2 regions of the Gemmiger qucibialis genome follow, and region 1 is predicted to be linked to the other one. Evidence: riboswitches for the same ligand, from Rfam matches in the RefSeq annotation. Region 1 holds a riboswitch; the other holds the start of a gene.
What was found. A riboswitch is a leader RNA that binds a small molecule or an ion and turns the genes downstream of it on or off. The one in region 1 is predicted to bind thiamine pyrophosphate.
Positions count from the first base shown of each region.

Region 1 (15,574 bases):
CAGAGCCGATGAGGTACAGGAAATCGGTGATATCATCCATGGGGAAAACAATCGCGCCCACGGTGCCAATGACGGTCACGATCAAAGCGACCTGCTTGCCCTTGAACTTGGGGGCGATGGTCTCGGCAGAGATACCGGCGCTCCAAGCATCCAGGAAGGTGGTGGTGACGGTAGAGAACACCACGATCAGCAGGCCGACCACTCCAAGGCCAGCCTGCAGCAGGATCTGGGCGATATCGCTCTGGCCGGTATAGATGGCAGCACCCATGCCAATGAGGTACATCCAGCAGGAAACAACGCCGTAAGTAACAGTGCTGGCCAGGGTAGCGGCAAAGGGCTTTTCGGCTTCGCGGGTGTAATCGCTGATGAGCGGCAGCCAGGACAGCGGCATGGCAACGGCCAGCTCCACGGCAGCGCCAAAGCTGAGGGAATCATCCTGCGCGGTCATGATACCGTTGCCGCCAAAGAAGATGACCTTGCACATAACAAGGGTCAGCACGAACAGCAGCACCATAACCACCTGGTTGATGCGGCCCAAGTCGGTCAGGCCGATCAGAATCCAGACCAGGATCAATGCGCCGATAACAAGGCACCACAGCCAGGCACCCACACCGGCAATGCCGTTTGCCGCCAGCGCGCCGTCATAAATCATGATGGCTGTCCAGCCGACCAGCTGCAGCACGTTGAGGGCGGCAAACCACAGGCTGCCCTTTTTGCCAAAGCTGAGCTTGGAGGTTTCCATGGCGGAAAGCCCGGTGCGCCCGCCGATGAGACCGGCAAAGAACATCATGGTGCAGCCGATCAGATGGCCCAGCAGGATTGCGGCAAAGCCCTTGGCCATGCCGAGGGGGGCAAAGTAAGTGCCGGTCAGGATCTCAGCAATGGAAACACCAGCGCCGAACCAGATCAGGCTGTTTTGGAATACAGAAGTCTTTTTCATGCTTCGGCCTCCTTGCTCCACTCGTTATCCAATGCAAAGGCGTGGTTCATGGGGCCGGAGCCATGGCCCAGGTCCAGCATGGCGGCCAATGCGCCGGAAATATACGCCTTGGCGCGGCGCACAGCGGTTTCCAGATCATAGCCCTTTGCCAGGTTGGAGGCAATGGCGCTGGACAGGGTGCAGCCGGTGCCGTGGGTGTTAGGGTTATCAATGCGCTGGCCGTTGAACCAGGCGGCGCTGCCATCGGTCAGCACCAGCAGGTCGTTGGCATCGTTCAGGTTATGCCCGCCCTTGCACAGCACATTGCAGCCAAATTTCTGGCTGATCTCTTTCGCGGCGTTTTCCATATCGGCGGCCGTCTTAATGCTGTGGCCGCACAGGATCTCCGCTTCGGGGATGTTGGGGGTAATGACTTCCGCCAGGGGCAAAAGCTCAGTTTCCAGCGCGGTAACTGCGTCCGGTTCCAGCAGGGCTGCGCCGGAGGTTGCCACCATCACGGGGTCCACCACGATATGCTTTGCGCCGTACTGCCGCAGCTTTTGGGCGATCACGCGGATCAGCTCCTGAGAGCTGACCATACCGATCTTGACAGCATCCGGGTAGATATCCGTAAACACGGCATCCAGCTGCTGCGCTAAAAATTCCGGCGTTGAATTCAGGATGCCGGTCACCCCAGTGGTGTTCTGGGCGGTCAGGGCGGTGATGGCGCTCATGGCAAACACGCCGTTCATCGTCATGGTTTTGATGTCGGCCTGAATTCCGGCGCCGCCGCTGGAGTCACTGCCAGCGATTGTCAATGCTGTTCTCATGTTTTTCCTCCTGTTGCCCGTATCGGGCGTGGTTCAGCATCAGGTAAAAATATCCGCCGTGCAAGGTGGTGCCCCCAATGCACAGCGCACCAACAGCGATAGGATGTATCGAACACCCCAAAGCTGCAAGGTCATATTATAACTGCCCGGCCAGGCGGTACAGTTCCCGGCTGGCAGCGCAGGGGTCGGCCTGGGCAAAAATGGCGCTGACAACGGCCACACCGGCCAGCCCCCTGCCCTGCAGCTGCAGCAGGTTGGCGGCGTCAATGCCGCCGATGGCTACAACGGGGATGTTGACCGCCGCCGTTACCGCGCGCATGGTTTCAGCAGTAACAGGGTGGGCGTCCAGCTTGGTGCCGGTCACAAAGGCCGCGCCGCAGCCAAGGTAGTCCGCGCCGTCGGCCTGGGCGGCCAGCGCTTCGGCAGCGTTATGGGCCGATACGCCCAAAATCTTATCCGGCCCCAGCAGGGCGCGGGCGCGCTTAGCGGCCATATCGCTCTGGCCCACATGCACGCCGTCCGCCCCGGCTGCCAAAGCAATCTCGACATTATCATCAATCACAAACGGCACATGACGGAAGTGGCACAGGGCGGACAGTTCCTCGGCTTCGGCCAGCAGGTCGTGTTCGTCCAGGCATTTTTCCCGCAGCTGCACAAAGGTTGCCCCGCCGTCAATGGCCTGGGCCACTACATCGGCAAGGCGGCGGCCGTTCAGCCAGGTGCGGTCGGTCACAGCGTACAGGCGCAGCTGCTGCGGCAGAACTTTCATAAACAAAACCTCCAAAAAAGGCAAAACAAAAAACGGGCGCGCCGGAAAAAGGCGCACCCGCTTTGTACACGAATGTTGCATTCTCCCTACGTTGGCATTACCCACATCAGGTTCATCGGGTCGGAACCGATTGTTCCCTCTCAGCCATAGTGGCTCCCCATAACAGGTACTATCATACCCCTTTTTGCGGATAAAAACAAGACCTTGACAAAATTCCCGTAAGTGTTTATGATGGGTAACGAAATCAGGGGAGCCTTTTTGGCTGAGAGGAAGCGCTGCTTCGACCCTTAATACCTGATGTGGACCATGCCACCGTAGGAAGACTTTCAACTGTTTTGTTCTGTCTTTTTTGCAGGGGCTCCGCGTTGGGCCCCTGCTTTTTGTATCATATCAGGGCCGGCCCGTTGGGCCGCCTTAGGGGAAAGGAAGGAAAACAGGCATTGTGCCCGAAGCTGCGGGGGAGCGCCCGGAGCTTTGTGATTCAGCGATGGGAAGCCGTGTTCCGGCGTGAGAGGAAGCCAGCAAGCTTCGACCGAACAGCGGGGAGAAGTGTTTGCCCGCTGCGCCCGTACAAGGCGGCTGACGGCAGATGCCTGCGGCAGCCTTCCGCTTTTTTGTTATATTGAAAAAGGAGTACTCGATATGAAAAAGTCCAATACCAAAAAGCTGGCTCTGGCCGGTGTTCTGTGTGCCGTTGCTGTTGTTGGCAGCATGTTTTCTTTCCCTGTTTTTGGCAGCAAGTGCGCGCCGGTGCAGCACATGGTCAATGTACTGTGCGCCGTTCTGCTGGGGCCCTGGTACGGCGTTGGTGCCGCATTTGTGGCCAGCCTGCTGCGCAACCTGCTGGGCCTTGGCAGCCTGATGGCGTTCCCCGGCAGCATGTGCGGCGCTTTGCTGTGCGGCATTGTCTACCACAAAACCCACAAGCTGCTGCCCACTTTGATCGGTGAGGTGTTCGGCACCGGCATCATCGGCGGTTTGCTGGCATGGCCGGTCGCTATCCTGTTTATGGGCAAGGCCGCCGGCGATATTGCGTTCTATGCCTACATTGTGCCGTTCCTGGTTTCCACCGTGGGTGGTTCCATCATTGCCGGCATCATCCTGTTTGCGCTGGAAAAGAACGGCACCCTGAAATCCATGCAGAACGCCCTGAACAAGTAACACGAGGTTTGTATTTATGTCCGTATCCGCACCGCTGGCCGCCATCCGGGCGCAGCACCCGCTTCTGCACTGCATTTCCAACATTGTTTCTGCCAACGACTGCGCCAACCTGGCGCTGGCCATCGGGGCAAGCCCCATCATGGCCCAGGCCCCGCAGGAAATGGCCGACATTGCCGCTTTGGCCGGCGCCGTTGTGCTGAACACCGGCACCCCGGACGAAGCCAAGTTCGCCGCTGCCCGCACCGCCGGTGCCACGGCAAACCGCCGCAGCATCCCTGTTGTGCTGGACCCAGTGGGTGTGGGCGCAAGCCCCTGGCGGCTGGCAAACATCCAGAGCCTTTTGCAGCAGGTGCAGCCCGCCATTGTGCGGGTGAACGCCGGGGAGGCCGCCGCCCTGCTGGGCCTTGGCGGCAGCGAGCACGGGGTGGACAGTCTGACCGCCCCAAAAGCGCCCGCCGGGCTGGCCGCAGCGTTGGCGCAAAAGCTGAGGTGTGTGGTGCTGCTTTCCGGCACCGAGGACCTGATTGCCGATGGGCAGCAGCTCTGCACCGTGCGCGGCGGCAGCGACCGGATGCGCACCGTGACGGGGGCCGGGTGTATGCTTTCCGTTTTGTGTGGGGCGTTTGCCGCCGTACAGCCGGGGGATGCCTTTACCGCTGCCGTGCAGGCCGCACGGTTCTGGAAAGCCTGCGCCGAGCAGGCTGAGGACCATGCCGCCGGGGCGGGCAGCTTCCGCGTGGCGCTGTTTGACACGGCGGGCAGCATGACGGATGAAGTATTTGCCGGGGAATAATTTTTATGGTGGCAACTTAGGGCAATACCGCATAATTCTAAGTGCCGATACGGCGAGCGAGGTGCGGCAGATGCCAAGCCAAAAGCGCAGATAATACTGGATGCTGCAAAGGTGAGCGCCGCCAGTGGCGGAAACAGCGAACCGAAGCAGGGGCAGCGGTCGCAGAGTGCGAGGGGCTTTTGCCCCCGAAGCACGATGCGGGTACCGCAACCCGACATTATCGAGCATTTTGGCAACGCAGATGCCGTGCCGCAGCTGCCGGAGCGGTGCTTAAGCCGCAAGGCGGGAATTGTGCGGTGTTGCCTTAGTTGTACAAGTGCGTTTTCCACCCCCCGTACCCTGCTAGTGACTGATAAAACCATTGCCTTCTTTGTAGGGCGGGGTCACTGACCCCGCTGCTCCCCTGCCCTAACACAAACAAAAATCAGCAAGGCCCGATACCGGGGTGAATCTCACCGCACGGTATCGGGCCTTGCTCTATATTGCTCTATATTTTATGTATTGCTTCCCCGTTTGCCTGCTTTACCCAATCAGGCCGCTGTTCTTGACAGCCTGGACGGCTTCGGTGATTTTTTCCACCGGCAGGGTCAGGGCAAAACGGACGTAGCCTTCACCGGACGGGCCAAAGCTGGAGCCGGGGGTGCAGATCACGCCGGCTTTTTCAATCATTTCCATGCAGAACTCCATGCTGGTGCCGTGCCCCTGCGGGACCGGTGCCCAGACGAACATGGAGCCGTGGCTGTCCGGCACATCCCAGCCGATGGAGCGGAAGCCCCCGCACAGGGCGTCGCGGCGGCGCTGGTATTCGGCACACTGGGCCTTGATGGGCTCCAGCGGGCCTGTCATAGCGGCAATGGCGGCTTTCTGCTCCGGGATGAACTTGCCGAAATCGATCTGGGTGCGCAGCTTCTTGCATGCGGCAATCACATCGCGGCGGCCCACCAAAAAGCTGATGCGCGCGCCGGTCACGTTGAAGCTCTTGCTCAGGGAGAAGAACTCGACTGCGCAGGTCTCGGCGCCGGGAATGTTGAAGATGCTGTGGCCCACGGCACCATCAAAGATGATATCGCTGTAGGCGTTATCATGGATGAGCAGAATCTTATGTGCATTGCAGAAATCCACGATCTCCTGGTACAGCTCCGGGCTGCCCACGCTGCCCACCGGGTTGGCCGGCAGGGATACGATCATCATCTTGGCCTTATCAGCCACATCGTCGGGGATCTCCTTCACATTGGGCAGGAAGTTATGCTCTTTGGTCAGGTGGTAGTAGTACGGCACGCCGCCGCCCAGCTTGACACCGGTAATGAACACCGGGTAGCAGGGGTCCGGCAGCAGCACCACATCGCCGTCGTTCAGCAGGGCAAGGCCCATGTGGCCCATGCCGTCCTGGCTGCCGTTAAAGCTCATGATCTGGTCCGGGGTTATGCCGTCCACATCAAAGCGGCGCTTGTAATAAGCGCACACGGTATTCAGCAGTTCCGGCAGGTCCCGCAGGGAATACTTCCAGTTTTCGCTCACCATGGCGGCATCGCACAATGCCTGCTTGATGTGCGGCATCGGCTCAAAGTCCGGGGTACCGACCGAAAGATTGTACAGCTTTTTGCCCTGTGCTTCCAGGGCCACCTTTTTATCATTCAGGGCGGCAAAAATTTCCGCGCCGAACAGGTCCAGCCGTTTTGAAAATTCCACTTCAAATGCCATGATTTTCTATCTCCTCTCCCAAGCCTGAGGTTATCCTCTATCCGGCAATACCAAATCATTCTAAGGCAATACCGCATAATTCTAAGTGCCGATACGGCGAGCGAGGTGCGGCAGATGCCAAGTCAAAAGCGCAGATAATACTGGATGTCTTATCGAGCATTTTGGCAACGCAGATGCCGTGCCGCAGCTGCCGGAGCGGTGCTTAAGCCGCAAGGCGGGAATTGTGCGGTGTTGCCATAAGCGCCGATACAGCGGGAATCATCTGGTATTGCTCTATCTCACTTTGCACGCTGAGCGCACAAATAGGCATCAATATCAAAGTCCAACAGCTGCGTATCCTTTTTTAAGTACAGCGGGTGGTGCGGCTGGCCGGATTTTAACAGCGGGCCTGCCGTGTACCACTTTGCGCCTGCCGCTTTGCCGTCGGCGGCAAAATCCCGCATACAGTCCATCAGGTAATCCCGTTTCAGGATGATGTTCCCCCACGCCGCCCACACGGCAGGCTGGTCCGATAAAGACAGCAGATACCGGAACGCCTTGCGGTTTTCCGCGTGCAGGGCGGGGTTCAGCGCATGCTCCATATCATCGGGGCGGGTGGCGCGCTGGGCGTACACGTTGAACATCAAAAAACTGTCATACCCGTTAGCCAGGGCAATGCGCTGGGCGCTCTGCAAGGTGGGGTCCAGGGCATCCGGGGCCGCGGTGGATGGGTTGATACCTACGCAGATCAGCGGCTTTTTACCGCGGGTGCCCAAAATGTAACGGTACTCGGAGTAGGTATTGGGCACATACAGCCAGCGGGCCGCATCATAATCCGGGGAAGGCTGCAGCGCCGCCTGCAAAGCGGGTTCAAACAGCGCCAGTTCCAGCCCGGCGGTGGGACCTTTTGGGATATGCATACAAGAAACCTCCTGAGGTACAGTTAAAAAGCTGCGTTTTGGACCGCATCGTAATTACTATACCACCGCCGCACACCTTGCGCAAGAGGGAACCGCGTGATATAATACCCTTTAACCTTTCAAGATTTTATGCAACAGACTTTTTCAAAAAGGACGTGTTAAGATGGAAAAGCGCCACAATTATGCGGCTGCCGGATTCCTGCTGCTGGGGATCGGCGCAGCGGGGCGGGCGTTCCTGGGTGTGCCGGAAGGCGTTACCATGGCGGAACTGAGCCTGACCGTGCTGCTGGTGATCGGCGCCCTGCTGCTGACACGGCAGGGGCTGGCTGCGCTTGTGTGCGGGTTGGCGGCCACGGCACTGGAGCTTGTTTTGTGCGGTTCCTGGGTGCAGACCGGCGGGGCTTTGGCCGCTGCTGCGCCGTTTTTGCGGCTGGCTGACCTGTGGCTGCTGCTGGGCCTTGTGTGGGGCAGCCTGCCTGCGGCCCGCCGCGCTGTGGACGACCTGAAATACACCCGCTCCACCCGCATGATGCTGGTTGCCTGCGGGGTGCTGCTGGCTGCCCACACGGTGTTGCGCATTGCCAGCCTTGCTGCGCCTGCCAGCGTGCCGCTGGGCAAGGCTTCTTCCGGCAGCTTTGTGGTATTTTCGGTACTGCTGCTGTGGTACACTGTGCTGATGGTCAAAGCCTACAACGTTCAGCGCACCAAACATTGAGCATACGGCCGTTCTGCGCCCTTTGGGGCGCGGGATGGCCGTATTTTTATTCTATTATTTTGCGCGGAATCTCTTTACATCTTTAATGCATAAAAGTATAATAAATTCATCTATTCCCGCGTAAGTTGGTGGGTTGTGGATGAAGAGGAATGGAAGAGGTTCGGAAGAGATTAGAAGAGGAGTGTATATTCATGCAACTTGATCTTTCCCGGTTTTCACCGGCTGAGCGCAGCACTTTGCAGCTGCGTGTATTATACGAGGGTGCAGGCTACCGCAAATTTCGCTGCTCCCATTTTGAGGAATATTCGCTTTATCAGCAAAACGAGCGCTTTCTTTCGGATTCCCAGGTCATTACCTTTACCGACTTGGACGGCAAGCTGCGCGCCATCAAGCCGGACGTAACGCTTTCGATCGCCAAGAACGCCCAGCCCACCGCCGGGGAATGCAAAAAGTATTATTATACAGAGCAGATCTGCCGCCCCAGCCGCGAAAGCCACACCTTCTCGGAGATCAGCCAGATGGGCCTGGAGTGCATCGGTGCGGTTGGCGCTGCCGAACAGGCCGAGGTTGTGCGCCTTGCGCTGGAAAGCCTGGCCAGCCTGGAAGTTCCCACCGTGCTGGAAGTCAGCCATATGGGCTTTGTGACCGCCCTGCTGGACACCCTGCATGTGGATGCCGCCGCCCGCCCGCGCCTGTTGGAGCTGCTGCGCGACAAAAACGCCCACGAACTGCATGCCGCCGCGCTGCAAAGCGGGCTGGATGAAGCCGCCGCCAACGCGCTGACCGCTATTTTAAGCCTGCACGGCCCCTTTGGCACCACGCTGGCCGCCGCTCGCAGCCAGTGCCAGTGTGAAGCCCAGCAGGACGCCCTGCTGGAACTGCAGAGCCTGCAGAATGAACTGGGCGATGCCGGACGCGGCATGCAGCTGGATCTGAGCCTTGCCGGTGATATGGAATATTACAACGGCCTGGTGTTCAGCGGCTATGTGGCCGGGGTGCCTCGTGCCGTACTGAAAGGCGGCCGGTATGACCTGCTGGCTCAGCGCTTTACCCCCGGTGCCTGCGCCCTGGGCTTTGCCCTTTACCTGGACGAGCTGGAGCGCCTGAGCGCTCCCCTGCCGCCGGTGCAGCAGCAGGGCACCGAGCGCCAGTGGCTGAACATCGCCCTGCCCAAAGGCCGCCTGGGCGATAAAGCCTATGGCCTGCTGGCCGCTGCCGGGTATGAAGCCAACGAAAACTACAACGAGACCCGCAAGCTGGTGGTGGAGAACCCCGAAGCCGGGGTGCGGTACTTCCTGGTCAAGCCCAGCGACGTTGCCATTTATGTGGAGCACGGCGCTGCCGACATTGGCATTGTGGGCAAGGATATCCTGACCGAATCCGGTGCCGATGTGTACGAGCTGCTGGATACCGGCATGGGCAAGTGCCGCATGTGCGTGGCCGGCCCCAGGAACTTTGTGGACGATGAAAGCCGCGCCCTGCGCGTTGCCACCAAGTTTGTGAACATTGCCCGCGCCCATTACGAGAGCATTGGCCGCGATATTGACATCATCAAGCTGAACGGCTCCATTGAGCTGGCTCCCATCCTGGGGCTTTCGGATGTGATCGTGGATATTGTGGAGACCGGCACCACCCTGAAAGAAAACAATCTGACCGTACTGGAAGAGTTCATGCCCATTTCGGCACGGTTCATTGCCAACAAAGCCAGCTACAAATTCAAGTACGCGCAGCTGACCGAACTGCTGAACAAGATGAAGGAGGCGCTTGCCAAATGATCCGCATTTTTGAGTTTGACGCTTTGAAGCCTGAAGAAATCCTGAACCGTGATATCCGTGCGGAAGCCAGCGTAGAAGCAACCGTGGATGCCATTATCGCCGATGTGCGCGCCCGCGGTGATGCCGCCCTGAAAGATTACGCTCTGAAATTTGACCACGCCCAGCTGGACGAGCTGCGGGTGAGCCAGGCGGAAATTGACGAAGCCTTTGAAGCCGCCGGTGAGGATTTTGTGACTACCCTGAAGATGGCTGCCGCCAACATCCGCGCCTTCCATGAACACCAGGTCCACAAGAACTTTGTGATGAACGATACCCCCGGCATTGTGCTGGGCCAGAAATATACCCCGATTGAAAAAGCCGGTGTGTATGTGCCGGGCGGTACCGCCGCTTACCCCAGCACCGTACTGATGGATGTGATCCCCGCCAAGGTGGCCGGTGTGAAGGAGATCGTGATGACCACCCCCGCCGGGCCGGATGGCAAGGTGAATCCCTCCATCCTGGCTGCTGCGGTGATTGCCGGTATTGACAAGATCTTCAAGACCGGCGGCGCCCAGGCCGTGGCCGCGCTGGCTTACGGCACCGAGAGCATTCCCGCGGTGGATAAGATCGTCGGCCCCGGCAATATTTACGTTGCCACCGCCAAGCGCAAAGTGTTCGGCAAGGTTGGCATTGATATGATCGCCGGGCCTTCGGAGATTCTGGTGCTGGCGGATGGCAGCTGCAACCCCGCCTGGGTGGCAGCCGACCTGCTGAGCCAGGCCGAGCATGACAAGCTGGCCAGCCCCGTGCTGGTAACGGACAGCGCCGAGCTGGCCAAGGCCGTACAAGCCGAGCTGGAAGTGCAGATCCCACAGCTGCCCCGCGCCGCCATTGCCCGCGCCAGCGTGGACACCAACGGCAAGATCATTGTGACGGACGATATGAACAAGGCCATTGACGCCGTGAACATCATTGCCCCGGAGCATTTGGAAATTTGTGTGGACGACCCGTTCGCCGTTTTGAACAGCGTAAAGAACGCGGGCAGCATTTTCCTGGGCAAGAATGTGCCGGAAGCACTGGGCGATTATTTTGCCGGCCCCAACCACACCCTGCCCACCAGCGGCACGGCACGTTTTTCCAGCCCGCTGGGCGTGGACGATTTTGTGAAAAAGTCCAGTTTCATTTATTACACCCGCGATGCCCTGGGCAAAGTTCAATCCCGCATTGCCGATTTTGCCGAGCATGAGGGCCTGCACGCCCACGCCAAGAGCGTTACCATCCGTTTTGAAGACCAGTGAAGGATGGGGTACCGGAGCGGAAGGCCAACCGTTTAGCAACATATAATTACAGCCAATCCGGTGTGTATTTCATTACGATTTGTTCCAAAAACAAGCGTTGCACCTTTGGAACGATTGTAGGGGGCGGCGTCCCCGACGCCCCGCGAACCCGATTGTCACCAACCGGTAAAATTGTTGCACGGCAGTTGGGGAATATGATTGCATTTTATTCCCATGTGCGGATTGAAAAATATGTTGTAATGCCCAATCACATCCATTTATTGATTGCCATTCAGCAAGGCCCATCCGGGGCGTCGAGGACGCCGCCCCCTACATCCGCCCGCGCAAGCCAGGTCATCCCGATGTTTATCTCCACTTTGAAACGGCTGACCAACAAAACTGCCGGGCATGCACTCTGGCAGCGCGGATATTACGACCACATCATCCGCTCCCCGGACGATTACAACACCATCTGGCACTACATCGACACCAACCCCGCCAAATGGGCGCAGGATACACGTTATGTCACGGACTTTCCTGATCCGGTGCGGCAGCCCGGCTGCTGCACCAACAAAGAGGTGACCCAAATGAGCCGTTATTTTACCAAAACGCTGGCTGCACTGGAGCCTTATACCCCCGGCGAGCAGCTGAAACTGCCTGACCTTGTCAAGCTGAACGCCAACGAAAACCCCTACCCGCCTGCCCCCGGCGTGGCGGCGGCGGTGGCCGGAGCAGTGCCAGGGCTGCGGCTGTATTCCGATTTGACCGAAGCCGCGCTCTGCGCCGCCATTGCCCGCCACTGCGGCGTGCAGCCGGAAAATATTTTGTGTGGCAACGGCAGCGATGAAAACCTGCTGCTGGCGTTGCGCGCTTTCTGCGATGAAACCCACCCGCTGGCATTTGCCGATATCACCTACAGCTTTTACCCGGTTTTGTGCGATTTGTTGCACATTCCGCAGCATGTGATCCTGGTGGAGGAAGATTTCTCGCTGGATTTGAGCAAGTACCACGGCCTGAATGAGACCATCGTGATTGCCAACCCCAACGCCCCCACCACCCTGCTGCAGCCGGTGGCCGCCATTGAGGAAGTGGTGCGCACCAACCCCGACAGCATTGTGATTGTGGACGAGGCGTACATTGATTTTGCCGGGCCAAACGCCAGCTGCGTTCCGCTGACCAAGAAATATGACAATGTGATTGTGGTGCAGACCTTCTCCAAATCCCACAATCTGGCCGGTGCCCGCGTGGGCTTCTGCGTGGCAAACCCGGAGTTGATTGCCGATATGAACCGCATCAAGTTCAGCTATAGCCCATACAACGTCAATTCCCTCTCCCAGGCTGCCGCCGTGGCCGCCATGGAGGATGAGAATTACTTCCGTGATACGGTGGGCAAGATCTGCGCCACCCGCGCCGACACAATGGCCAAGCTGCGGGAGCGCGGTTTTACCGGGCCGGATTCCGCCACCAACTTTTTGTTCGTTACCACCAGCCGCATGCCCTGCAAACAGATTTTTGAGCGCCTGCGGCAAAAAGGCGTGCTGATCCGCTATTTCAGCGCCCCGCGCCTTTCCGATTATCTGCGCATCACCATCGGTACCCCGGAACAGATGCAGCGATTCTTTGAGGAGCTGGATTTGATTTTGGGGTAAAGTGGCATGGGGACGGAATTACCAGACCGCAAAGGGAACCGGTTAAAGGGGTATGATTACAGTGCCCGCGGCGTGTATTTTGTTACCATATGCACCCAAAACCGTGTATGTAACCTTGATTCCGTTGTAGGGGCCGATGCTCGCATCGGCCCGCATGACGGGCTCAACCCTGATGTGCATATTGAATTATCACCGCTGGGCCGCATTGCTGAACAGGCATTATTGCAAATGGATGGTTTGCTGCATTATGTAATTATGCCAAACCATATTCATTTTTTGGTGGGCATCCAACCCAAAGCGGACGGGAGGATGCAGGCATCGTCCCCTACAAATATTTCCCAGGTTGTCCGCATTTTCAAAGGGCGCGTTGCTCACAGGGCCGGGCATTCCGTATTCCAACGCTCTTTCTACGACCACATCATCCGCACTGAAAACGATTACTGGGCCATTGTGCAATAAAACCCACTCAAATGGGTTTTGGACCCACTGTATCAGGAGGGAACACCATGAACCTGTATGACAGAATTAAACCCGGCAAACGGCGGCGTGGCTGGGGCGGGGCGGTGTTCCTGGCGGCGGCCTGTGTGGTTCTGGTAATCTGCATTGGCACCATTGGCTGGGCGGCGCGTTACCACCAGCGCTACCGCAGGTTTTCCACCGATTTTGCCGCCAGTGTGGAAAACGCGGGCAAGATCGGCGCTGCGCTGACCCGCAACGGCGAAACCTCCTCCCTGGACCCGGATGCCAGCAGCCGGTTATGCCGGTTGATCTGCGCCGCCGGGGCGGGCAAAGTGCAGCCAAGCTGCCCGCAGGGGGAGCCGCTCACCGTCCGCTACCACAGCGGCGCGGTGCTGGACTTGTGGGAAGTGGAAATACCCGAAGAGACCGCCAAAAACCCCACCGGCGTTTTTGTGCGTTATACCTTTGCCGATGGAACGGTTTACCAATATGACACAGACCAGATCCAAATGAACGAGGTCCGGCTGGCCCTGGGGCTACATTAACCCCAGGTATTAAGAGGGGCGCTGCAACAGCAGCATACAAAAAGGGGGAACGTATATGATCGCAATTATTGATTACGGCGTGGGCAACTTGTTCAGTCTGGCTTCCAGCCTGGAAAGCCTGGGGCTGGAAACCAAAGTGACCCGCGACGCTGCCGCCATCCGCGCGGCGGACCACATCATTCTGCCCGGTGTGGGCGCGTTTGCCGATGCCATAGCCAAGCTGGAAGCCACCGGCCTGGTGCCCGTTATCAAGCAGGAAGTGGAGCACAAACCGCTTTTGGGCATCTGCCTGGGCATGCAGCTGCTGTTTGAAAAAAGCTATGAGTACGGCGAACACACCGGCCTTGGCCTGATTCCCGGCGAAGTGTGCCCGCTGGCAGACGATTTGAAAGACCCCAGCCTGAAAGTGCCGCACATCGGCTGGAACCGGCTGGACATTGTGCCGGGGCGGGAAAATGACCCGCTGTTCAAGTACACCAAGCCCGGTGAGTATGTGTATTATGTGCACAGCTTTTACGCCAAAAACTGTGCCGCCAACACGCTGGCTGCCAGTGAGTACAGCATCCCGGTAACGGGCGCTGTGAAAAACGGCCTGGTATACGGCACGCAGTTCCACCCCGAAAAATCCGGCGATACCGGCCTGTGCATGCTGCGGGCCTTTGCAGAATTGTGAGGTGCAGCCATGAAGTTATATCCTGCCATTGATCTGCGCGGCGGGCAGGCCGTGCGCCTGTACCAGGGCGATTACGACCAGATGACCGTTTACAATGCAGACCCCGCCGCCCAGGCACGGGAGTTTATTGCCGCCGGGGCCAAGTACCTGCATGTGGTGGACTTGGACGGCGCCAAGGATGACACCACCGCCAACATGACCACCATTGCCGCCATTGCTAAGCAGGGCGGGCTGTTTATCGAGGTCGGCGGCGGCATCCGTGACGAAGCCCGCATTGAACAGTATCTTTCCCTCGGCGTGGGGCGCTGCATCCTGGGCACCATTGCCGTAAAGGATTTTGATTTTACCGCCCGCATGGCGCAGAAATACGGCCCCAAAATTGCCGTTGGCGTGGACATGCGCGATGGCCTTGTGGCTGTGAACGGCTGGAAAGAAGTCACCCCCGAACCGGGCGTTGCTTTCTGCCGCCGCTGTGCCGAAGCTGGCGTGCAGGCGATCATCGCCACCGATATTTCCCGCGACGGCACAATGCAGGGCACCAACATGGACCTGTACCGTGAGCTGTTGCAGATTTCCGGCCTGGAGATCACGGCATCCGGCGGCATTGCCCGCATGGAAGAGCTGGCGGAGCTGCAGGCCATGGGCTGCCACGCCGCAATTTTGGGCAAATCCATCTACACCGGCGCCATCGACCTCAAACAGGCTGTGGCACTGTATCAGGAATAAGGGGGCTGGGCGCATGATTACCAAACGCATTATCCCGTGCTTGGATGTAAAAGACGGCCGTGTGGTCAAGGGTGTCAACTTTGCCGGATTACAGGATATGGCCGACCCGGTCGAGATGGCCCGCTATTACAACGCGGCCGGGGCTGATGAGCTGGTGTTTTATGATATCACCGCCAGCGTGGAGGGCCGCACGATTTTTACCGATATTCTGCGCCGCGTTGCCAGCGAAATTTTTATCCCGCTGACGGTCGGCGGCGGCATCGGCAGCCTGGAAGATTTTGACCGGGTGCTGAAATGCGGTGCCGACAAAGTAAGTGTCAACTCCGGTGCCATCAAGAACCCGGCCATTATTTCCGCCGCTGCCCAGCGTTACGGCAATCAGTGCGTGGTGCTTTCGGCGGACATCAAGCGGGTGGATGGCAAGTTCAAGCTGTTCACCAAAGGCGGGCGCGAAAACACCGGCATTGACGCGCTGGACTGGCTGGAGCATGGCGTGAAAAACGGCGCGGGCGAGCTGGTTGTCAACTCGATTGACACGGACGGCGTAAAGAACGGCTTTGACCTGGAGCTGCTGGACGCCGTGGCCCAGCGCTGTGCTGTGCCCATCATCGCTTCCGGCGGTGCTGGCAAGATGGATGACTTCAAGGAGCTGTTCTTGAACCACCCCCGCGTGGACGCCGGGCTGGCAGCCTCCATCTTCCACA
Region 1 covers NZ_JAQFEN010000013.1:310-15,883, forward strand. Annotated here, with positions in the region: gene cytX (putative hydroxymethylpyrimidine transporter CytX) at 1-940, opposite strand, end outside; gene thiD (bifunctional hydroxymethylpyrimidine kinase/phosphomethylpyrimidine kinase) at 937-1,749, opposite strand; gene thiE (thiamine phosphate synthase) at 1,886-2,518, opposite strand; TPP riboswitch at 2,585-2,688, opposite strand; TPP riboswitch at 2,755-2,856, shown strand; gene thiW (energy coupling factor transporter S component ThiW) at 3,161-3,679, shown strand; gene thiM (hydroxyethylthiazole kinase) at 3,696-4,472, shown strand; gene PG062_RS13560 (pyridoxal phosphate-dependent aminotransferase) at 4,995-6,173, opposite strand; gene PG062_RS13565 (DUF1643 domain-containing protein) at 6,452-7,072, opposite strand; gene PG062_RS13570 (hypothetical protein) at 7,236-7,787, shown strand; gene hisG (ATP phosphoribosyltransferase) at 7,979-9,562, shown strand; gene hisD (histidinol dehydrogenase) at 9,559-10,839, shown strand; gene hisC (histidinol-phosphate transaminase) at 11,196-12,467, shown strand; gene PG062_RS13590 (transposase) at 12,474-12,926, shown strand; gene PG062_RS13595 (hypothetical protein) at 12,974-13,471, shown strand; gene hisH (imidazole glycerol phosphate synthase subunit HisH) at 13,527-14,144, shown strand; gene hisA (1-(5-phosphoribosyl)-5-[(5-phosphoribosylamino)methylideneamino]imidazole-4-carboxamide isomerase) at 14,154-14,870, shown strand; gene hisF (imidazole glycerol phosphate synthase subunit HisF) at 14,884-15,574, shown strand, end outside.

Region 2 (15,574 bases), on a different contig from region 1:
CGGCATCTGCCATGTATATGTGGACAAAGCCGCCGACCTGAACATGGCGGTGGATATCATTGAGAACGCCAAAACCAGCCGCCCCAGCGTGTGCAATGCCGAGGAAGTGTGCCTGGTACACAAGGATGTTGCCGCAGGGTTTCTGCCGTTGCTGAAAGCCCGCCTGGTGGATGCCCGCGCAGCTGCCGGGCTGGTTCCGGTGGATCTGCGGCTGGATGAGCGCGCCGCCGCCATCATTCCCGGAACACCCGCCGGCGAGCAGGATTTTGACACTGAATTTTTGAACTACATCCTGGCCATTGCCGTGGTGGATGATGTGGATGCTGCCATTGCCCACATTGCCCGCCATTCCACCCACCACAGTGAGGCCATCATCACGGCGGACGATACCGCCGCAGACCGCTTTACCACCTGTGTGGACAGCGCCGCCGTGTATGTCAACGCCTCCACCCGCTTTACCGATGGCGGAGAGTTTGGCCTGGGGTGCGAAATGGGCATCAGCACCCAAAAGCTGCATGCCCGCGGCCCCATGGGCCTGGCCGAGCTGTGCAGCTACAAATATATCATCCACGGCTCCGGCCAGACCCGCGGCGGTTCCGCGGCAAAATTGCAGAATCCGTGTAATTGATTGTAGCACAGGATACAACATTCGCAGAAGACGGTCTTGACCGTTCCCTACAGAGCATTTTATTATGTGCTGCCTGCCAATAAATGTGCTGTAGGGCGGGATGCCCTCATCCTGCCGCGGAGAAACCTTGCTGATTGCAACAAACGATGCAAACCATTTGTAGGGGACGATGCTTGCATCGTCCCGCATGTCGGGCCCTGTCTAATCCCCCCATCTCAAACTCCGTCGCCCGCTTAAATTTCCATCATCACAAAAAGCATATGCCCGCGCATTCCGCGCCCGGCATATGCTTTTTCTGTTATCGCACTATAAACTTATTCCCCCTGCGCCATCGGATAATAATACTCCACCAACAAATCCACGCAGGCCCCATAGCTTTTCATGCCCAGGGTCTGGCCATACCCGCGCAGAAAACCGGTATACACCGTGCTGCCTGCCTCTTTGACCGGGCCTTCCCACTTGGCCCAATAGGCGTTGTTGTCGGCCAGGTCGGTGCGGGCAGCATCGCACAGGGTGCGGTAATTTTCGCTGGCGGCCTGCGGGTCAGCGCTGTACCAGGCGTTGGAAAGGTACAGGTAACCCATCAGCCAGCCGGAATATTCATATGCCGCATCACCACAGGTGGTGGAAGCCCGGATCGCCACAAAGTTTGCTTCCTGCTCGGCCGCCACGCCGCGCTGGTGGCTGAACTCGTGCGCAATGGTGGCGGGCAAAAACACCGCCGGGCAGTCCACATTCAGGGTGCTCTCGCCAAACAGGGGGCACAGGTAGCCGGTAAAGCCTGCCGCGCTCATCAGCTTGGAATAAAACGCCGGTTTGGGGCTGCGGTGCGGCCCGGCCAAAAAGGGATATTCCGCCACAATGCCGTCATACACATGGCCGGTGTTCAGCAAAATTTTCTCCTTGCTCACGGCGAACAGACCGGTTTCGTCCCGTGGGACGGTATCAGCGGCGGCGTTCACCTGCTCGCCAAACCACACGGTGGTGGCGGCCAGCTGTTCCACGCTCAGGGCCGGGGCCTGCATGTTGGCCTGCGCGGCAAAGCTGGGTGCATAATACTGGGTGCCCCACAAAGCGCACACCCCGGCATAGATCCACACCGCCGCGGTGCCCACATGCAGCACCCAGGCGGCAAAGCCTGCCTGTTTGCGGTGCATAGCCCGCACAATGCGCTGCACCAGCCGAACCAGGCAGATCAGAATGGCCGCCGTGGCAGCCAGCTCACAAAAGCTGAAGGGCAGCGGCTCCACCAGCGCAGAAACAAACCGCTTGACCGGCATGGAAACATACTCCACCCACCACTGCATGGCCGCGGCACTGCGGCGTGCGGCCCAGAACACCCCCAGTGCCGCCACCCCACCGCCCAGCAGGGCCAGCCCGGCTTTGTGGGCGCGGCCAAACGCACGCACGGCGGCTGATACTTTTTTCTGCATCTTGTTTTCCCCTATTTATCGCAACTTTTATCTCATAATTTTTCTAAGGTGTATCTGGTGTATCTGAAAACAAAGAAAATGACGGATATTTCGCAAACACAAGCAGGATGTAAGGCAAAGAGCCGCAGAAATCCTTTGTGGATTTCAAGACCTTTTAACACAAAATCCCGCCATATTTGTAGAAATAGACGATATTTTCGACGTTTCAGACACACCATTTTATTATACGGGCCGCCCCCCTGTTTGCGCAAGGGCCGTGCCTATGTTATAATAAGTTTATTTAAGGCAATACCGCACAATTCCCGCCTTACGGCTTAAGCACCGCTCCGGCGGCTGCGGCACGGCATCTGCGTTGCCAAAATGCTCGATAAGACATCCAGTATTATCTGCGCTTTTGGCTTAGCAGCTGCCGCACCTCGCTCGCCGTATCGGCACTTAGAATTATGCGGTATTGCCTTAACACACGTTCAATTTTGCAGGGTAAGGGGGCAGAGCTATGCGGCCGGATGTGGAAGAGTTTTTCTGCGGCATCAGCTTTGACGCTTACCGCCTGCTGGGTTCCCACCCGGTGGGGCCGGGGCGCGGCTGGCTGTTTACCCTGTGGGCGCCGCACGCCCGCCGCGTGCAGCTGCTGGGGGACTGGAACGGCTGGGATCTCTATTCCGCCGCCGAGCTCACCTTTTGTGAGGACGGCCTGTGGCGCGGGCGGGTGCCCCAGGCGCAGCTTGGGCAGCTGTACAAGTATAACATTCAGGGGCCGGACGGCAGCTGGCAGCTGCGGGCAGACCCGTTTGCCTTTGCGTTTGAAGCTCTGCCCGGCACGGCTTCCCGCCTGGCGGAGCCTAATTACCCGTTCGCCGCTCCCTTGCTGCGCGGTGCCCGCCGGGATGCTCCCGTTCTGATTTACGAACTGCACGCCGCCAGCTGGCACCGCCATTGGGACGGCCGCTATTACACCGGGCCGGAGCTGGCAAAAAGTCTGGTGCCCTATCTTGTGGAGCACCACTACACCCATGTGGAGTTTTTGCCGCTGGCAGAATACCCGTTTGACGGCAGCTGGGGCTACCAGGGGTGCGGGTATTTTGCCCCCACCCAGCGCATTGGCGGGTTTGCAGGCTTTGCCGCGCTGGTGGATGCCCTGCACGCCGCAGGCATTGCCGTGCTGATGGATTTTGTGCCGGTCCATTTTGCGCCGGATGCCGACCGCCTGGCCTGTTTTGACGGTGCGCCTTTATTTGAATCCGGCCCCAGCGACTGGGGCAGCCTGAACTTTGATCTGGCCAGCCCACCGGTGCGCAGCTTTCTGCTCAGTTCGGCGGCGTTCTGGCTGCAGGTGTGCCGGTGCGACGGCCTGCGGGTGGATGCCATCGGCAACGCGCTGTACCACTGCCCCAACGGCTGGCAGGCAGCAGAGTTTTTCAAAACGCTGACAGCTGGGCTGCACGCGCGGTTCCCCGGCTGCATGCTGGTGGCAGAGGACAGCGCCGGTTCCATGAACGCCACCTCCGATGCCGCCAGCGGCGGGCTGGGCTTTGACTATGTGTGGGAGATCGGCTGGACACAGGATACGCTGGCCTATTTTGCCGCGCCGTTCGGCGGGCGCAGCGCTCTGTTCCGGCAGTTGTGCGGCAGCTTTGGCCCCTTTGGCGCGGTGCAGGGCATCAACGCGCTGAGCCACGATGAAAACCACCCCGCCAGCATTTTCACCCGCCTGTATGGCAATGTAGAAGAAAAGCTGGCCCAGATGCGGCTGCTGCTGTTATTACAGGCCGCCCGCCCCGGCAAAAGCCTGCTGTTTGCGGGGGTGGAGTTCGGCCAGCCGGATGCCTTTACCGATGGCCGGGAGCCGAACTGGGCTATGCTGGCGGACGCCGGGCACCGCGCCCTGGCTGATTACAGTAAGGCGCTGAATGCTTTCTGCCTGGCACACCCGGCGCTGTATGCGCCCCAAAGCTTTGCCTGGACCGCGCAGGATGCAGGCACCGGCGTGCTGGGCTTTACGTTGCAGGCCGGCTGTGAAACACTTTTGTGCGCCCTGAACACCGGCACACAGGCCGTACAGGGGTTTGGGCTAAAGCCGGGCTGGGGCAGCTGTGCCCTGCCGCTGTTTGCCGCGGGCTGGGTGGATAATGCTCCCCGCCCCATTGCCAACGGATGGCTGGCGCTGGACCTTGCACCGTTAAGCGGCGGAATTTGGCAGATCGAGTAGTTTTCCGCCTTGACAAACCGGCATTTCCTGCTATACTGGGAACCGGACATAAGAACAGGGGCGCTGGGGGGCATCTCCGGCTGAGATCAAAGCAACTGTGTTTTGAGCACCCTATACCTGATCCGGGTAATGCCGGCGTAGGAAGTTTTGCTGTGGTTATATACTGCTCACAACGCTTTTGGCGCCCGCTGTACCTGCGGGCGCTTTTCTTGTTTTTATGTACTATTTTTCAGGAGTGGTATGTATATGTCATCCTCTTACACCAAAACGCGCATTATGGTAGAATGCGCCCTGATGATTGCGCTGGGCACCATCCTGGCCAACATCAAAATCTATGAGCTGCCCAACGGCGGCTCCATCACGCTGTTCAGCATGGTGCCGTTCATTCTGGTATCCTTCCGCCACGGGGTCAAGTGGGGCCTGTTCACCGGCTTTGTGAACAGCCTGCTGCAGATGCTGCTGGGCTTTTATGCGCCCCCGGCGCCCGGCCTGCTGCCTTTGGTGGGCATGATCCTGCTGGATTATGTGCTGGCCTTCTCCTTTCTGGGGCTTGCCTGCGTGTTTGCCAAGCCGTTCAAAAACAAGCTGGTCGGCGTGGCCGTGGGCTCCGCCGCCGTGTGCGTGCTGCGTTTCCTGTGCAGCTTTTTGTCCGGCGTGCTGATCTGGGGCAACCTGAGCGATGGTCTGCCCGCGTGGATCTACAGCCTGACTTACAACGGCTCCTACATGCTGCCGGAAGGTATTATGACCACCATCGCCGTGGTGCTGCTGTACAAGGCTGCGCCCCAGCTGTTCAGCGCCAACAACTGATTTTGCCATTTTCAACTCCGTTTGCCTGGGGTGCCGTTTTTACGGCGTCCCAGGATTTTTTATTTCCTTTTTTCTTGATTTGCCCGTACCTGCTGCACAAAAGTTTTACCATGGCAGACATCACATTTTCCGCCCCGCCCGCCAGCCGCACCGCACGTTTTTTGCCCTGCACCAGCAGCTGCCCGTTTCAGCTGCTAACTATTACAGAAATGCGTTTTTGTACAGTTTTTTCAAATGTATTTTTGTTGCAATATTTTAGCAAAAAACGCTCACTTTATGTTATCTTTATCTATCTCTTTGTTTCGTTAAAGCGCCGGGGCACCTGTCTTTCTTTCAAGTTTCGGTCAAAATGCGTTATATTTTTAGCAATATAACCAAAGTCGCCTTTGTTTTTTCGGCATTGTGCTATTTTGACAAAATACATTTGCAATTTATTGAAAATATGTTAAAATAGATTTAACAGATTGTTACACCGCAAACAATGTTCCTATTTACCACTGCATGAACGGGAATTTTGCTAACCAGAGCGGTTTTGCAATCCCCACCGGGGGCATTAGCTTCACCCCGGCAAAATACGTCCGTATTAGGAGGAATGTATCTTATGATGAAATGGCTGCAAAAGCTCGGCAAGGCGTTGATGCTGCCCGTTGCCGCGCTGCCCGTCTGTGGTATTCTGATGGGTATTGGCTACGCTCTGGCTCCCGCCGTTATGGGTGCTGAAGGTTCTACTACCGGTGCTGCTTACACGGTCGGCTTCCTGCTGGTCAAGGCCGGCGGCGCTCTGATCGATAACATGGCTTGGCTGTTCGCCATCGGCGCAGCTGTCGGCCTGGCAGACGACCATGACGGCACCGCCGGTCTGGCTGGTCTGGTCAGCTTTTTGATGATGCAGCAGCTGCTCAGCCCCGGTGTTGTGGGCACCATCCGCGCTGCTGTTGGTTCCACCTTGGAAGAGGGCACCGTTGATTACATTGCTTTCAGCAAGATCGCCGGCAACTCCTTCATCGGCATCCTGGCTGCTGTCATCGGCGCCACCTGCTACAACAAGTTCAAGAGCACCAAGCTGCCTGACTGGCTGGCATTCTTCAGCGGCAAGCGCAGCGTTGCTATCATGACCGCCCTGGTTTCCATCGTGGTTTCCGTCATCCTGCTGTTCGTCTGGCCCGTTATCTTCGGCATTCTGGTTGCTCTGGGCAACGGCATTGCCGGTTTGAGCGGCATCGGCGCAGGTATCTATGCTTTCCTGAACCGTCTGCTCATCCCCACCGGCCTGCACCACGCTTTGAACAACGTGTTCTGGTTTGACACCATCGGCCTGGGCGACCTGAAACACTTCTGGGCTGGCGAGACCAGCGCTGACGTGGGCTGGGACCTTGGCATGTACATGTCCGGCTTCTTCCCCTGCATGATGTTCGGTATCCCCGGCGCTGCACTGGCTATGGTCCGCACCGCCAAGAACAAGAAGGCTGCTATCGGTCTGGTTGTTTCCGCCGCTATCTGCGCTTTCGTCTGCGGCGTTACCGAACCGTTTGAGTTCGGCTTCATGTTCCTGTGCTTCCCCCTGTATGTTGTTTATGCTGCTCTGTACGGCATTTTCACCATTATCACCTACTACTCCGGTTTCCGCGCTGGCTTCTGCTTCTCCGCAGGCGCAACGGACCTGGTTTTCTCCGCTTCCCTGCCCGCAGCTGCCAAGACTTGGATGATCATTCCTCTGGGCATTGCCGCTTTTCTTGTGTTCTACTTTGTCTTCTACTTCGCTATCACCAAGTTTGACCTCAAGACCCCCGGCCGTGAGGACGACGATGTGGAAGAAAGCGAAAAGAACATCAAGCTTTCCAACAACAACTACACTGCGATTGCTACCGGTGTTCTGGCTGCTGTCGGCGGCAAGGAGAACATCACCGGTGCTGACTACTGCGCAACCCGCCTGCGCCTTGAAGTGAAAGATTCTTCCGCTGTGAATGAAAAGGCTGTCAAGGCTGCCGGTGCTGCCGGTGTCATCCGCCCGTCCAAGACTTCCTGCCAGGTTGTCATCGGGCCTCAGGTTCAGTTCGTGTTCGATGAACTGAAGAAGATGCTGTAATTTAAGTAACAGCAAGGGCAAGGGTTCTGGTTCCTTTGTTCCACGCCGCAGGCTGGCCGCCATGGCCCTGCCTGCGGCTTTTTTGTTTTGGTGGGCAAAAGCTGGCGTTTAACTCTTTCTTTTCTTGCTTGATTATGTTAAAATCAGAACTATAAATGCCTCCTGCGGGTTTGCCGCAGCGGCAAAAATACACTACCCAAGGAGGTACTTTGTAACATGAACTCATTCCAACGCATCTGCCGGTCGCCTGCTTTTTTGGTGTTGGCCCTGATTTTGTGCGCCGCCGTGATTGCCGGCGGCGTTGCCCTGGCCCCCGCCGCCCCCAAGGTTTGGATCGTGATCCCCGTGCTGCTGGCTGTGGCCGCGGTTATCTGCTTCTTTGTGGCGCGCTCCACCAGCAAGGCCGCGCTGCAAAAAAAGAAAGAGGCGGAAAACGAGGGTGTGGTAAAAGCCGACCTTGACCATGCCGGCATCGCCGCCAACATTCTGGCTGCGCTGGGCGGTAAGGCCAATGTGCAAAAAGCCAGCTGCTGCGCCACACGGCTGCGCTTCCAGCTGAAAGACGGCGCTAAGGTGGATGAAAAGGCACTCAAATCCGCCGGGGCTTCCGGTGTGATCCGCTCCACCCCCACGGCCTGCCAGGTCATTCTTGGCACGCAGGTCCGCTTTGTTTACGAAGAACTGCAAAAGCTGTTGTAAGGCAGCGTTCCCCATCCTGGTTCCGGCTTCCGGAGCCAGGATTTTTTGTTATATTTTCCTAAAATATTTCTTTGTTTTTTCTCTCTTTTTTCTACAATCTCTAGTTTCTTTGTGGTGTTTGTGCTATACTATAGGTAATGGCTGTCCGCGCACAAAAAAAGAATAAGGAGATGTTCCCCATGAAAATTATTCGTGCAAAAGATTATTATGATATGTCCCGCAAAGCGGCCAATATCATCTCGGCACAGGTCATCATGAAGCCCAACTGCGTGCTGGGCCTGGCAACCGGCGGCACCCCCGTTGGCACCTACAAACAGCTGGTTGAATGGTACAACAAGGGCGACCTTGATTTTGCGGAAGTAAACACCGTCAACCTGGACGAATACCGCGGTCTGCCCCGCGAGCATCCCGAAAGCTACTGGTCCTTCATGCACCGCAACCTGTTTGACCTGGTCAACATCCGCCCCGAAGCCATCCATATGCCTGCCGGCACCAACATGGATGCTGCTGCCGAGTGCTCCCACTATGATGAAATCATCCAGCATCTGGGCGGCGTGGATCTGCAGCTGCTGGGCATTGGCCACGATGGCCACATTGGCTTTAACGAGCCGGGTGCCGCTTTTGAGCTTGGCACCCACTGTGTCCACCTGACCAAAGAGACCATTGAGGCCAACAAGCGCTTCTTTGACAACAACGAAGATCTGGTCCCGAAAGAAGCCTACACCATGGGCATCAAAACCATCATGCAGGCCCGCAAGGTTCTGATGGTTGCCAACGGCGTTGGCAAGGCTGACATCATTAAGAAAGCTTTCTTCGGCCCCGTCACGCCGGAAGTTCCCGCTTCCATCCTGCAGATGCACCCGGATTTCACCCTGGTGCTGGATGCCGAAGCTGCTTCCAAGCTGGACTAAGCGTATCGCTCAAGCCCTTACTGCATAACTGATAAGAGGGAATTTCTCAATGATTATCAAAAATGCAAGAATTTATACGCCGGAACATACCTTCAAAACAGGGGATCTGACCATCCGGGATGGCCGCATTGCCTTTGGTGCGCCCCCGCTGGAGGGCGAAGAAGTTCTGGATGCCAACGGTGCCTATGCTCTGCCCGGTTTGGTGGATATTCATTTCCACGGTGCTGTCGGGCATGATTTCTGCGATGCCGATGAAGCCGGTTTGCAGGCCATTGCCGATTTTGAGGCTAGCAAAGGCGTGTTGGCCATCTGCCCCGCCACCATGACGTTCAGCGAGGAGATTTTGAACGGCATTATGGATGTGGCCGCCGCCCACAAGAACGGCCAGGGTGCTGACCTGGTCGGCATCAACATGGAAGGCCCCTACATCAGCCCCAAAAAGATCGGCGCACAGAACCCCAAGTATGTGCAGGGGGCCGATGCCGCCATGTTCCGCCGGCTGCAGGCACGCAGCGGCGGGTTGATCAAGCTGGTGGACGTTGCCCCGGAAGAACCCGGCAATCTGGATTTTATCCGTGACTGCCACAACGAGGTGTGCATCTCGATTGCCCACACCTGCACGGATTATGATACCGCCAAGGCTGCGTTTGCCGCCGGTGCCAGCCACATGACCCACCTGTATAACGCCATGCCCGGCATCACCCACCGCGCCCCCGGCCCCATTATTGCCGCGCTGGAAGACGGTGCCGATGTGGAGCTGATTACCGATAATGTTCACATTCACCCCGCCGTGGTGCGCTTTACCTTTAACACCTTCGGGGATGACCATGTGATCCTGATTGCGGACAGCATGATGGCCTGCGGGCTGCCGGACGGCGCTTATAGCCTGGGCGGCCAGGCCGTTACGGTGCGCGGCCCCCGCGCCACCCTGACCGAGCACCCCGATACCATCGCCGGCAGCGCTACCTGCCTGTATGACTGCATGCGCCGTGCTGTGTGCGAGATGGGCGTTCCGCTGGAAAGTGCGGTGCGCGCCGCGACCGAAAACCCGGCCCGGAGCATTGGCGTTGATGCTGATTATGGCTCTTTGGCCGCCGGGCGCTATGGCAACGTGGTTCTGGCCGATGATGACCTGAACATCCTTGCCGTGGTGCAAAAGGGCAAAGTTATCCACGATAACCGCTGAACTTGTTGAAAATCCGGGCGCTTGCCAAAAAGCGTCCGGATTTTTTGTTTTGCTCCCTGTACGCCGCTGCTGCGGCTTTTCTGCACAGTGCTTTCTTTAGGCAACACCGCACAATTCCCGCCTGACGGCTTAAGCACCGCTCCGGCGGCTGCGGCACGGCATCTGCGTTGCCAAAATGCTCGATAAGACATCCAGTATTATCTGCGCTTTTGGCTTAGCAGCTGCCGCACCTCGCTCGCCGTATCGGCACTTAGAATGATGCGGTATTGCCTTTACAAAAAACGGTACAGACTTTATAATGGATAAGTATGCTGTCGGGTACTCTGCCCGCAGCGAACGGTTAAAACGGAAAGGAGCGATCTTATGATCCGCTTTGAATGTGATTATGGCGAGGGTGCCGCCCAGCCGGTGCTGGACCTGCTGCAAAAGACCAATCTGGAACAGACCCCCGGTTACGGCATGGACGATTACTGCGATCAGGCCCGCGGCCTGATCCGTAAACTGTGCGATGCCCCGGATGCCGGAGTCCACTTTTTTGTGGGTGCCACCCAGGCCAACTTTACCGTGGTGGATGCCCTGTTAAAACCCTGGCAGGGCGTGCTGTGTGCCGACAGCGGGCATATCAATGTACATGAAACCGGCGCGGTGGAAGCCACCGGCCACAAGTGCCTTGCCCTGCCCAGCGTGCAGGGCAAAATTACCGCCCAGCAGGTGAGGGATGCTTACGACGCTCACTGGGCCGATGCCAGCCACGAGCACATTGCCCAGCCCGGCATGGTGTATATCTCCAACCCCACTGAGGACGGCACCCTGTACACCAAGGAGGAGCTGACCGACCTTTCCGCCACCTGCTATGACTGCGGCCTGTACCTGTTTGTGGATGGTGCCCGCATGGCTTACGGCCTTGCCAGCGAAGCCAATGACCTGAACCTGCAGGATTACGCCAACCTGTGCGATGTGTTCTACCTGGGTGGAACCAAGTGCGGTGCGCTGTTTGGCGAAGCTGTTGTCATCAATAACCCCGATCTGGACCAGGATTTCCGCTACGCCATCAAGCAGCACGGCGCCATGCTGGCCAAGGGCCGCCTGCTGGGGCTGCAATTCCTTGCCCTGCTGAACGGCGAGGACGGCACCGGTTCCAGCCCCTATTACACTATGGCCGCTAAGGCAGACCGCCAGGCCATGCGCATCCGCGCTGCGTTTGAAGCAAAGGGCTGCGCCATGCTGTTTGATTCCCCCACCAACCAGCAGTTCCCCATCCTGCCCAACAGCTGGTACAATGCCCTGAGCGAGAAGTACGCCATGACCCTGACCGCCAAGCCGGACGCCGAGCACACTGCCGTGCGGTTCTGCACCAGCTGGGCCACCCGTGACGAGGACGTAGATGCCCTGTTGGCGGATATTGCCAGTCTGTGATGATAAAGTATATTCTGAAATAATAAACGATGCGCCCTTTGCGTTGGGCAGGCTGCGAAGCCTTGGCCGCTGCAAAGGGCGCATGTTTTTTTCGTAACAAATTGGAAAGGAAGGAGAAGGAGGAGAAATGTATGTAAAGCCGGTTGCCCGGCATTGTTGGTTGTCTGGCCTTCGTCGGCGGCCGCTGCGATTGCTGCGGGCGTCTGGCATGGCGAAGGACGCAGTGGATGTTTTAAAACGTCGTTTACGTTTTTGTTTCTCTCTTTCGAGTACACTGTTATTATACGGGCAGATTATGGAAACCTCGTTAAGGAGTTCTGAACGATTTGGTAAGATTTGGTGAACAAATTTTGAATAAGCAAAAGCGATGCCAATAAGCCCAAAAGCACACAAAAAGCGGCTGGCCGTGCAGGTGATTTTGTCTGTACGGCCAGCCGTTTCGCTTTTTATCGTTTTATTTTAGCCTTTGGTTTTCTGCACGCGCTTGTCGCACCTGGTGGCCAGGCGGGTGCCAATGCTTTGCAGCACCTGTACCAGCACAACCAGCAGCGCAGTTGCAAAAATTTCCAGCACCAGGTTATAGCGGTAGTAGCCATAGTTGATGGCAACCTTGCCCAGGCCGCCGCCGCCGATCACACCTGCCATAGCGCCATAGCCCAGAATGGTTGTGGCAGCAATGGTTGCGTTGGCAATCAGGCTGGGCATGCTTTCGGGGATCAGCACCTTGGTGATGATCTGCAGCGGGGTTGCCCCCATGCTCTGGGCTGCTTCCACCACGCCGGAATCCACCTCACGGATGCTGGTTTCCACCAGACGGGACACAAACGGGAAGGATGCAATGACCAGCGGCACAATGGATGCCACCGTGCCAATAGAAGTGCCCACGATCAAGCGGGACAGCGGAATGACAATGATCATCAAGATCAAGAACGGCACACTGCGCAGCAGGTTGATTACGCCGTTCAGCAGCCGCATGACCCAGCGGGGCAGCGGGCGCACACCACCGGGCTCACCCGTTACCAGCAGCACACCAAGCGGCAGGCCGATGACCAGTGCAAACAGGGTGGCCACCACGGTAGAGTAAAAAGTGTCCCAGGTTTCTGCCGGGATGGAAGGCAGAACATCCAAAAAAGTCTGCCAGTCCTTCGATGCAAAAAATTCAGCCATTGCTGCCCACCTCCTCGTAGGTAATGCCGGGATAATTCTTGATGTAATCCAGCGCCTTGGCAGCGCCTTCGCCTTCCGGCAGGGCCAGCAGCATGCTGCCCAGCGTCTGGCCGTTTACCACGCGGGTGTCCGCTGCCACAATCGAAACCAGCGCCCCGCACTCAATGGCAAGGCTGGCTACCAGCGGCTTATCGGTCGTCTGGGTGCCGTTAAAGGCAACACGCACCATTTTGCGGCCGGGCAGCAGCTCGCGCTCCGGCGTGCCCGCCGGGAACACCAGCCGCTTGGCAGCGTCGGAATGCGGGTTCGAGAAGATATCCCGCACACTGCCCTGCTCTACCACGGTGCCGTTATCCAAAATGGCAACGTGGCTGCACACATCCTCCACCACGCTCATCTGGTGGGTAATGATAACCACCGTAATGCCCATTTCGCGGTTGATCTTCTGAATCAGCTGCAAAATGGCGTGGGTGGTGTTGGGGTCCAGGGCACTGGTGGCTTCGTCACACAGCAACACCTTGGGGTTGGTGGCCAGGGCACGCGCAATGGCAATGCGCTGCTTTTGCCCGCCGGAAAGCTGCGCCGGGTAAGCGTCCGCCTTGTCCGGCAGGCCAACCAGCTCCAGCAGCTCCCTGGCGCGGGCTGTGGCTTTCTCTTTGGGCACACCGGCCAGTTCCATGGGGAAGCAGATGTTCTTCAGGCAGGTGCGCTGCATCAGCAGGTTGAACTGCTGGAAGATCATCGTGATCTCCCGCCGGGCATTGCGCAGCTCTGCGGGGCTCAGCTGCATCATTTCGCGGCCGTTCACGATCACCTTGCCCTCGTCCGGGCGTTCCAGCATATTGATGCACCGCACCAGCGTGGACTTGCCTGCGCCGGACATGCCGATAATACCGTAAATATCGCCGTCCTGAATTTCCAGGTTGATGTCGTTCAGGGCAACCACCGTTGCGCCCGCTGCGGCAAACCGCTTTGTCAGGTGTTGGATCTGGATCATAATTTCTGGCTCCTTAATCCCAAAATTCCCTGTGTCCAGAGGTGGGCACAGGGGATAATGAGAGTTTACTTTTTATTTAGGGCAATACCGCATAATTCTAAGTGCCGATACGGCGAGCGAGGTGCGGCAGATGCTAAGCCAAAAGCGCAGATAATACTTTGTGTATTATCGAGCATTTTGGCAACGCAGATGCCGTGCCGCAGCCGCCGGAGCGGTGCTTAAGCCGTCAGGCGGGAATTGTGCGGTGTTGCCTTAGAAAACGGCAACCACCGCACCGTCATAGGTGGAATCGATGTAATCCTTCACGGTCTGGCTGGTCAGGGCAGCAACCAGTGCCTTGATGGCGGGCTCGTTCTCGTTGCCTTCTTCTACAACCAGCAGGTTGGTGTAGGTCTGGGCAGCTTCAGAGGTTTCATCCTCAACGGCCAGGGCGTCCTTGCTGGCAGAGAAGCCAGCCGTGGCAGCATAGTTGCCGTTGATAACAGCAAAGTCAACGTCGGACAGGGTACGGGGCAGCTGGGCAGCTTCCATCTCTACCAGCTCAATGTTGTGGGGGTTATCCACAACATCGTTCTTGGTGGCGGCCAGGCCAGCATCCTCTTTCAGGGTAATGATGCCCTGGGTAGCCAGCAGCTGCAGGGCACGGGCTTCGTTGGTAGTATCGTTGGGAACTGCAATCTTGGCACCGTCAGCCAGGTCGTTCAGGCTCTTGGTCTTGCCCGGGTACAGGCCAAGCGGCTCGTAATGGATGGCAGCAACGCTTACCAGGTGGGTGTTGTTCTCCTTGTTAAAGTCCTCCAGGTAGGGGCCGTGCTGGAAGTAGTTGGCATCCACTTCGCCAGACTCGGTTACCAGGTTGGGCTGCACATAGTCGGTATATTCAACCACATCCAGGGTGATATCTGCCTTTGCCAGGATATCGCCAGCCACTTTCAGAATCTCGGCATGCGGCACGGGGGAAGCAGCCACCTTGATGGTGGTGCCAGCCAGTGAAGCATAGTCAACGGCAGCATCATAGCCATCACCGGTAAAATCGACGGCATCGGAGGCATCCGATGCAGTTTCGCTGGAAGCAGTGCTGGCGGCTTCGCTGCCGGAAGCGGCCTCAGAGGTGGAAGAAGCGGCAGTAGAACCGCAAGCGGCCAGGCTGAGTGTAAGGGCTGCGGCCAGAACAGTAGAAATCAGCTTTTTCATGGTTGTTATCTCCTTTTTGTTACGGTTATTTTTCCGGTTTGTGTTTGTTTTAAGTTATGTTGTGGTGTTCCCTCAAACAGCGCAACACATTCGCACACCGGGCTGCTTACAGCGGGGACTGTATTTCATTGGTAACCCACCCTTTCTATCCAGATAAACGCGGGGATAAAATATTTATGGCAATGCCGCATAATTCTAAGTGCCGATACGGCGAGCGAGGTGCGGCAGATGCTAAGCCAAAAGCGCAGATAATACTTTGTGTATTATCGAGCATTTTGGCAACGCAGATGCCGTGCCGCAGCCGCCGAAGCGGTGCTTAAGCCGTAAGGCGGGAATTGTGCGGTGTTGCCTTATATAAAGCAAAAGCGGCGGCGTACCGTTCCCGGCACGCCGCCGCTGCACCCCTGCTGTTAAATGCGCGCAGGGAAAACAGGTACAGGCTGCCGGAGCAAACTGCACATGCACATCATCATACCATCACGGCGTTCTGTGGTTTTCATTCTGACAGCACTTCCTTTCCCTGCTGAACCAGCACCTTTGTGGTGCGGCACATTTGTTTTTCGCTATGGCGCAAGTATAGCCCCATTTGGCGCGGTTGTCAAGCGTATTTGTACATTTCAGCATTTTCCTATAAGTTTAGCAGGTTTATAGAGTGTAAAATCTGCAATATGTCAGAAAATCGCCGCGGCCCGCCCCGCCTGGCAGCGCCAAAGGCTTGCCGCACGGGCAAAAATCTGCTATGATAAAGGCATCAGACATCAGGAGGCATTAACACCGTGAAGTTTTCAACCAAGGACCGCTATGCACTGCTTTTGATGGTGGAACTGGCCAGCGCCAC
Region 2 covers NZ_JAQFEN010000001.1:613,473-629,046, forward strand. Annotated here, with positions in the region: gene PG062_RS02805 (glutamate-5-semialdehyde dehydrogenase) at 1-628, shown strand, start outside; gene PG062_RS02810 (DUF3810 domain-containing protein) at 943-2,061, opposite strand; gene PG062_RS02815 (1,4-alpha-glucan branching enzyme) at 2,558-4,270, shown strand; TPP riboswitch at 4,317-4,431, shown strand; gene thiT (energy-coupled thiamine transporter ThiT) at 4,517-5,080, shown strand; gene PG062_RS02825 (PTS transporter subunit EIIC) at 5,682-7,166, shown strand; gene PG062_RS02830 (PTS sugar transporter subunit IIB) at 7,383-7,865, shown strand; gene nagB (glucosamine-6-phosphate deaminase) at 8,045-8,776, shown strand; gene nagA (N-acetylglucosamine-6-phosphate deacetylase) at 8,826-9,962, shown strand; gene PG062_RS02845 (threonine aldolase family protein) at 10,326-11,378, shown strand; gene PG062_RS02850 (methionine ABC transporter permease) at 11,838-12,545, opposite strand; gene PG062_RS02855 (methionine ABC transporter ATP-binding protein) at 12,538-13,542, opposite strand; gene PG062_RS02860 (MetQ/NlpA family ABC transporter substrate-binding protein) at 13,795-14,736, opposite strand; gene PG062_RS02865 (RrF2 family transcriptional regulator) at 15,513-15,574, shown strand, end outside.
Region 2: another riboswitch for thiamine pyrophosphate. It lies ahead of thiT (energy-coupled thiamine transporter ThiT); the one in region 1 lies ahead of thiW (energy coupling factor transporter S component ThiW).